DNA from 2 places in the Frankia sp. RB5 genome. Region 1 is predicted to be linked to the other one. Evidence: predicted binding sites of a transcription regulator. Region 1 holds the regulator's gene; the other holds the start of a gene.
The links. The regulator LexA, encoded in region 1, represses DNA repair genes until DNA is damaged. The targets are predictions, from matches to a motif close to CGAACNNNNGTTCG.

Region 1 (4,199 bases):
AGAGGAACCGGCCGGCGAGACGGTGGGGCTCGACGGGAAACGGCGGGCCGGATGCCGGGTGGGGCGTGGCCTGTGGCCCTCGCCGGGCTGTCAGGGGTGGCGCGCCGGCGTGGCGCCAGGCGCGCCGAGCGCCCTGGCCGCACCGTGCTCTCCCGCGACGAGCCCGTCCCGGCCGAGGCCGCCTTCCACGACGTTCAGCTGGCTGGTGCCGGCGCGTCGGCGGGCGGCGGAGTCGGCACCGTCCGCCGCGCGGCCGCCGCGGGCGGGGGCGGGCTCGCCGTCGAGCTCCCCGTCCGGCGGCACCGCGGCAGGTCCGGCGCGTTCCAACGCACCCGTCGCCGAGCTCGGGCCGTCGTCGTCACCGCGGCGGCCGGCGTTCCTGGCCGCTTCCGCGCCGCGGCGGGCGCCGGAGGTCTCGGACCGCAGCGCCGTGATGGCGCTCTCGAAGTCGGCGAGCGACTCGAAGGCGAGGTACACCGAGGCGAACCGGAGATAGGCCACCTCGTCGAGCTCGCGAAGCGGGCCGAGGATCGCCCGGCCGATCGCCTCCGCGGGAATCTCCGCCGAGCCGGCGGACCGCACCGCGTCCTCGACCTGCTGCGCGAGCAGGGCGAGATGATCGTCGCGCACCGGGCGGCCCTGGCATGCCTTGCGCACGCCGGCGATGACCTTCGCGCGGCTGAAGGGCTCGGTCACACCGCTGCGCTTGAGTACCCGCAGCGACGCCTCCTCCATCGTGGTGAACCGGCGGCCGCATGAGAGGCAGGAGCGCCGGCGCCGGATCGCTGAGCCTTCCTCGGCCTCTCGGCTGTCGACGACACGGCTGTCCGGATGCCGGCAGAACGGGCACCGCACGCGAGACGCCTCCTTCACCGAGCCGGCCGACAGCCCTTCCGCACCGTCCCGACGTCGGCGCACCGGGACGGACCGCGGGCCCCACCGCCGCACCGATCCGGTGGGACCTGTGGACGAGCGGCCCTCGTTCTGTGGAAGACCTGTGGATCCACCTGTGGATGACTTACACCTACGTAAGCACCAGATGTTGTGTCCAACTTAGCGCACGACCCCATGGATGGGAAAACCGACCCCCCGCATGCCACACGAGGACATCAGCCCGCGGGGGCCCGACGACCCTGGGCGAAGCCGCCTCAACCGCCCGCACCCGGCCCGATGCGGAGGCGTCACCGCGGCGACCATCGACCACCCGCCGTCGCGACCGCCGGTGTCCGATCAGGCGGCTCCCGACATACCCCCGCCGGGCCTCACCCATCCAGTAAGAGGAACTGGCCGGGGGTGAGCTGGGCGGAGGACAGATCGTTGATCCGCATCAGCCGATCGACCACCACGCGCGTGTCGGCGTCCGGCTCGAGCACGGCGGCGATCTCCCACAGCGACTCCCCCGCCACGACCAGGTGGCCGCGTGGCGGCTCGTCCGACCACGCCAGCGAGGCCCGTGGCACCACCACCGCCAGCATGGCCGCGATGAGCATCGCCGCGGCCATGGTGACCACCACCCGACCACGCCTGGTCAGCCGAAGAGGCGCCGGCTCCCGTCGCACTCGCGACCGCGACGGAACCCCGCTGGCCGGCCCGCGACCAGGCGCCGGCATCGGATCCCGCCCGTGCGGCGCCGCGGTGCCGTCCGACCTCGCACCGTCCCGGCGCGCCACGGGCCCGCGCGACGCCGCACCGCCCCGCGGCCCCTGGCAGCTCGGCGACGACACCCGACCAGGCGCCGCCCTCGCCTCGCGGGACCGGGAATGGGACGGGAACAGACCGGCGTTGGCGGGCACCGATCGAGGACCGGGACGGCCAGCCGGCGCTCCCGCGGACCGCCCGGCGACCCGTTCCCGGACCACGGCCAGGTCGATGACCTGCGCCGAGCAGCTGGGACTCACGACATCCTCCCGTGGCGAGCGGGCCGGGACCACCAGGCGGGCGAACCCCAGTTCGATCGAACTCCTGGTCGATTGTCGCACCCGGCGCGGATCTGGCAAGAGGACACGCTCGAACAAGCGTTTGAGATTCCGCGACCGTCCGGTTACCGTCAAGACGATCAGGTGTGCACCGGGTGGATTCTCCGGGTCGCGGACGGACGCACGCCGTGGGGGTGTCGGGATCGCGGGCGATCCCGACCGCGACGCGGCGCTCACCCGTCGGACGTGGGGTGACCAGCTGGTGACCACGTACGCGACGAGTAGGTACGTGACGAACGACGTACGCGACGAACGACGTACGCGACGAGGAGAGCGGTAGCGATGACCACCCAAGGCAGGGGTACACGCCGGGGCGGGGCCCGCGGCAACGTGCGGGCCTTTCCCGAAAACCCCGCGGACGCGGCCGGACTGACCCCCCGGCAGCGCAAGGTGCTCGAGGTCATCCGGGCCGCCGTGGAGCGGCGCGGATACCCGCCAAGCGTCCGCGAGATCGGTGAGGCGGTCGGCCTGACCAGCACGAGCAGCGTGGCGCACCAGCTCAAGGTGCTGGAGGAGAAGGGCTACCTGCGGCGGGATCCGAACCGTCCGCGGGCGATGGAGGTGCTCAGCCCGGACCGCCCGCGCCGCCGCGCCCAGGCGGCGCCGGCCGCGGTGGTTCCCGCGTTCGGCGGTGAGGCCGCCGCGGCGCCCGGCGGCGAGGCGTCAGCGGCCTACGTGCCGGTGCTCGGGCGGATCGCGGCCGGCGGCCCGATCCTCGCCGAGCAGGCGATCGAGGATGTCTTCCCGCTGCCCAAGGAGATCGTCGGCGAGGGCACGCTGTTCCTGCTGCGCGTGGTCGGCGAGTCGATGATGGGCGCCGCGATCTGTGACGGCGACTGGGTGGTGGTCCGCCAGCAGCCGGTCGCGGACAACGGCGAGATCGTCGCCGCGATGATCGAGGGTGAGGCGACGGTGAAGCGCCTACGCGTCCGCGACGGGAAGATCTGGCTGCACCCGGAGAACCCTGCCTTCAACGACATCCCGGGCGAGGAGGCGACGATCCTCGGCCGGATCGTCGCCGTGCTGCGCAGGGTCTGACCACGCGACGGCCGGCCGCGCGTGGCGGCCGGCCGATCCGTGGTCTGCCCGATCCGCTGGGCGATCCGCGGTCCGACGAACTCAGGCCGATCCGGGCGTGCTTCGGCCGGGTCAGAGCGGAGCCGGTCAGGCGTCCGGACCCGGCGCGGCGTGGGTCAGGCCCGGAAGGCGTCGAGATCGGCGGCGAGTGCCGGCGACACCCGCGCGGTGAGGCGGGTTCCGTCTGCCGTGTGCTCCTGCCCGAGTACCTCGCCGTGGGCGTGGACCCGCGAGACGAGCTCACCCCGGGTATAGGGGACGAGCACCGTCAACTCGACGTCCGGGTGCGGAACCCGCAGGCACAGCGCGTCAACGAGCGCGCCGAGCCCCTCCCCCGTCCGGGCCGAGACGAACACCGCCTCGGGCGCCAGCTGGCGAAGCTCCGCGACGACGGTGGGAGCGACCGCGTCGACCTTGTTGACGACGATCAGTTCGGACACGCCGCCCGCGTCGATGTCGTTGAGGACCTCGCGGACGGCGGAGATCTGCGCGGCCGGGTCGGGCGCGGAGCCGTCGACGACGTGCAGCAGGAGATCCGCGTCGGCGACCTCCTCGAGCGTCGAGCGGAACGCCTCGACGATCTGGTGGGGAAGATGGCGTACGAAACCCACCGTGTCGGTCAGGGTGAACGCGCGGCCGTCCGGCAGGGTCGCCCGGCGCACCGTCGGGTCGAGGGTGGCGAACAGCGCGTCCTCCACCAGGACGCCGGCGCCGGTGAGCCGGTTGAGCAGCGAGGACTTGCCGGCGTTGGTGTAGCCGGCGATCGCCACCGCGGGCACCTCGCCGCGCCGCCGCGCCGCGCGCTTGGTCTCCCGCACGGTGGACATCCCGGCGAGTTCACGGCGCAGCCGGGCCATCCGGGCGCGCAGCCTGCGCCGATCGGTCTCGATCTTCGTCTCACCGGGGCCGCGGGTACCGATGGGAGCGCGCCCGCCACCACTGGCCGCGGCGCGCGACATCGACTCACCCCAACCACGCAGCCGGGGCAGCATGTACTGGAGCTGGGCCAGCTCGACCTGCGCCTTACCCTCTCGGGAGGTCGCGTGCTGGGCGAAGATGTCCAGGATGAGAGCCGTCCGGTCGATGACCTTGACTTTGACGATCTCCTCCAGCTGGCGCAGCTGGCCGGGGGTGAGCTCGCCGTCG
Region 2 (4,199 bases), on a different contig from region 1:
CCACGTCGCGGTCGAGGACAGCATGTTCATGTGGAAGTCGGAGATCGAGATCCAGGTGATGGTCTCGCTGGCCTCGCTCGTCGGCGAACGGATGTTCTTCGAGGGCGACAACACCGTCGGCGTCGGCGGCGACCTGCGCAGCGCGACGATACTCGTCGCGAACTACATGTCGTCGGCGGCGATCGGCGAGACGCTGGCATCCCGGCTGTTTCTGCTCGAGCAGCAGATGGGCAACCTGTCCCTCGACTCCGACCGCCCCTTCGGGGAGCAGATCGAGGCGAAGCTGCGGGAGCTGTACGAGCGCACCGAGGCCGTGCTGACCGCCAACCGCCGGGAGATCCTCGCGCTCACGCACGCCCTGGAGACCCACAAGACGATCACAGGTGAGGACGTCGAGGCCATCATGGAGGGCACCAGCGGGCCCACCCTGGATGGCAGCCGCTACTACGAGCCCGACTTCCTCCCGCTGGCGGAACGCTTTCACACGGAGGCCATGCGGGCCCATCGAGGCCAGGTCCGCCAGCTGCACACTCTGCCCGATCTCGGCCGCGTCGCGGCGAGGGAGCCGGCCGCGGGCACCCCGCCGGCCGGGGCATCCACGGCCAGCGCGTCCTCGACCCGCGAGACGACCGCGCCCTCCTCCCCGGAACAGCCGGACGACTAGGTCGTGTCTCGAGTTGTGATCTTCGCAGTCGGTTGCCGCGGGGGTCGTGGCAGCGTTCTGGCCACGTCACGGCGGCTCGTGTCGCCAGTCAGGTGACCCCCACGGCACTCGGGCGGCGCGGGTGACAGGCGGGCACGTGGGGGTGGACAGAGTCTCACGAACGCGGCTGGACAGATCGCAACTCCCGATGCGGCCTGGCCCGGAGCCGAAACCGGTTGGACGGGCGGGCTAGGCGGACCGGCGGGGGCTCAGGGCGTAGGCCGCCGCGGCGAGGGCGGCGCCGGCGGCGAGCATGAGGCCGGCACGGGCCCCGAAGGTCTGGGCGACCCAGCCGGCGATGGGCCCGCCGACCGGCGTCGTGCCGAGGAACGCGACCGACCACAGGGCCATCACCCGTCCGCGCATGGCCGGGTCGGCGGCGAGCTGGACGGTCGCGTTTCCGGTGGAGATGAACGCGACGCTCGCCGCGCCGACCAGCACCAGCATCGCGATCTCCAGCGGCAGCGTCGGCGCCGCGGCCGCGGCCAGCAGCACGATGCCGAATCCGGCGGCGATCACCCCGAGCGGGCGCACCCCGAAGCGCCGGCGCCGCGCCACCAGCAGCCCGCCCGCCACCGCGCCGGCGCCCATGGCCGACGTGAGCATGCTGTAGGTCGTCGCCGTGCCCCCGAAGGTGTGCCGGGCGACCAGCGGCAACACGACCTGGAACTCGTAGGACAGCGCCCCGATCACCAGCATCATGAGCAGCGGAACGCGCAGCGCCGGGGTCCGCCAGACGTAGCGGAGGCCCTCTCGCAGCTGGCCGGGTGCCCGCCGGGTCATCGGCCGCGCGTGCAGGGCGGCGGTGTCGATGCGGCGCAGGGCGATCAGCACCGCGCCGAACGACGCCGCGTTGAGCAGGAAGCACCCCGCCGTGCCGACGGCGAGGATGAGCAGGCCGGCGAGGGCGGGGCCGACGATGCGGGCCGCGTTCACCGTCACCGAGTTCAGCGTGATCGCGTTGGGCAGAACGTCCGAGCCGACCATCTCCTGGACGAAGCTCTGCCGAGCCGGGTTGTCCACGGCGTTGCACAGGCCGATGAGCGCGGCGGTCACCGCCACCATCCACAGCCGCGCGGTGCCGGTCAGGTCCAGCACGCCGAGCGCGAGGGCGGCGAGCCCGGAGCCGGTCTGAGTGATCATCAGCAGCTGGCGCCGGTCGGTCCGGTCGGCGATCAGGCCACCGTACGGGCCGAAAAGCAGCACCGGGAGGAACTGGGCGGCCGTCACCAGGCCGAGGGCCGTGCCGGACGCGCCGAGCGACAGGACGAGCCACCCCAGCGCGATTGTCTGCATCCAGGTGCCGCACAGCGACACGATCTGGCCGCTGAGGAACAGGCGGAAGTTGCGGATCCGCAGGGCGGCGAACGTGCCGTCGCCCGGTGCGGGCCGGGGGGTCGTGGATCCGCCGACGGCGACCGGGGCGGGTTCGGGGATGAGGACGGGCGCGGCGGCGGTCGGTGGTGACGGCGGTGTCGTATCGGTCCGGGGAACCGGGGTCGCTTCGTCCGCCTGCAGGGTCATGCATGCACCTCCATCACGTGGAACGCATGGAGGCGGACTGTTATTTCGCCTTGCTAAGGATGACGTTGAGCATGGACGGTCACGCAGGCGAGCCGCGGGTTGGCAGCGGGCTTCACGTGATCTAGTATCCGAACTGGTGTTCGATTCATGTGTCGCCCCGGTACGGCGCATCGGTGCGGGAGGAGCTGATCGTGATCGATGTCGAGTCGTTGCTGGCGGGGGTCGTCGCGCCCGATGTCGACGAGCTGCCCGACGCGGAAGTCGCATTGATGGTCGTCGAGGTCCGCCGCCTGGTGGACGCCACCGACGCGCTGTGGAGCCGGCTGCTCGCCGAGTTCGACCGCCGCGAGCTGTGGCGGCTCGACGGCGCGCGCTCGGCGGCCGCCTGGCTGCGCCGGGAATGCCGGCTGGTGCATCCCACGACGGCCACCGCGCTCGTGGTGGCACGGGCGGCGCGGGCGCTGCCCGCCTCCGGCGCGGCCTTCCGCGCCGGGAACATCAGCTTCGAGCACCTGCGGGCCATCGCGCCCGCGGCCACGCCGCAGCGGCGCGAGGTCGCGCTGCGCGCCGACCCGATCTTCGCCCGTGCCGCAGTGTGGATGAACCCGCGGCAGATGGGCAACGTCGTGCGCACCTGGCTGCAGCTGGCGGGCGAGTGAGGCGGTCCGTCGCCGCGCCGCGACCGGCCCGGGCGGGCTCCCGGCCGCGCCCCGGGGTCAGGGGGCGCGCGGGGCTGTGGAAGGCCGCCCGGGCGGCGGGTCGGTGGTTGCGGCTACAGCGGGATGTTGCCGTGGACGTTCTTGTGCGGGCGGGCCTCGGCGAGCGCGCCGGCGAGCGCCGAGGCGACGGCGGCGCGGGTCGCGGCTGGGGTGACGACGGCGTCGACCACGCCGAGCTCCACCGCACGGTCGATGCCGCCGACGGTGCGGATGTGCTCCTCGGTCAGCTCCGCGAGGACGCTGGGCCGGCGCTGTGCCGGCACCTCGGCGAGCTTGCGGCGGTGCAGGATGCCGACGGCCGCCTCCGCGCCCATGACGGCGACCTGCGCGGTCGGCCAGGCGAAGACGGCGGTGGCGCCCAGCGAGCTGGCGTTCATCGCGATGTACGCGCCGCCGTACGCCTTGCGGGTCACCACGGTCACCCGCGGGACGCTGCACTCCGCGAACGCGTAGAGCAGCTTCGCTCCGCGGCGCACGACGCCCTCCCACTCCTGGCCGACGCCAGGCAGGTAGCCGGGCACGTCCACCAGGACGACGAGCGGCACGCCGAACGAGTCGCACATGCGCACGAAGCGGGACGCCTTCTCCGCGGAGGTCGCGTCGAGGCAGCCGCCGCGCCGCAGCGGGTTGTTCGCGACGACGCCGACGGTGCGCCCGCCGAGGCGGCCGAGCGACGTGACGATGTTCGGCGCCCACTTCGGGTGCAGCTCGATGCCCTCCTCGTCGAGGACGGCGTTCACCAGCGGGCGCACGTCGTAGGCGCGCCGCGGGTTCTCCGGCAGCAGTTCGGCGAGCTCGCGGCTGGCGACCTGGCCGATGTCGCGCTGGTCGGCGAGCAGCACCGTGATCGCCCGGGTCCGCTCCATCGCGGCGTCCTCGGAGTCGCACGTCACGTGCACGACGCCGCTGCGCTTGGAGTGCACCTCGGGGCCGCCGAGGCTGTCGGCGGTGCACTCCTCGCCGGTGACCGAGCGAACCACGTCCGGGCCGGTCACGAAGACCTTCGCCTCGGGGCCCATGATGACGATGTCGGTCAGCGCCGGGCCGTAGGCGGCACCGCCGGCGGCGGCACCGAGGACCAGCGAGAGCTGGGGGACGCGGCCGGAGGCGCGCACAGTCGCGGCGAAGATCCGGCCGACTCCGTCGAGCGAGGCGACACCTTCCTGCAGGCGAGCCCCACCGGAGTGCCAGATGCCGACCACCGGGCAGCCCAGCCGGACGGCCGACTCGATGGCGTGGACGATGCGGGCGCA

Region 2: AC6EXY_RS19430 (DUF222 domain-containing protein) is a predicted target of LexA. The motif match lies at 2,357-2,370, and genes of this name have one in related genera.

Annotation. Positions count from the first base shown of each region.
Region 1 is NZ_JCBATA010000066.1:11,390-15,588, reverse strand. It holds gene nrdR (transcriptional regulator NrdR) at 91-855, opposite strand; gene AC6EXY_RS26850 (LysM peptidoglycan-binding domain-containing protein) at 1,263-1,514, opposite strand; gene lexA (transcriptional repressor LexA) at 2,259-3,014, shown strand; gene hflX (GTPase HflX) at 3,170-4,199, opposite strand, start outside.
Region 2 is NZ_JCBATA010000036.1:63,329-67,527, reverse strand. It holds gene AC6EXY_RS19440 (AAA family ATPase) at 1-664, shown strand, start outside; gene AC6EXY_RS19435 (MFS transporter) at 893-2,227, opposite strand; gene AC6EXY_RS19430 (DUF222 domain-containing protein) at 2,419-2,886, shown strand; gene AC6EXY_RS19425 (acyl-CoA carboxylase subunit beta) at 3,000-4,199, opposite strand, start outside.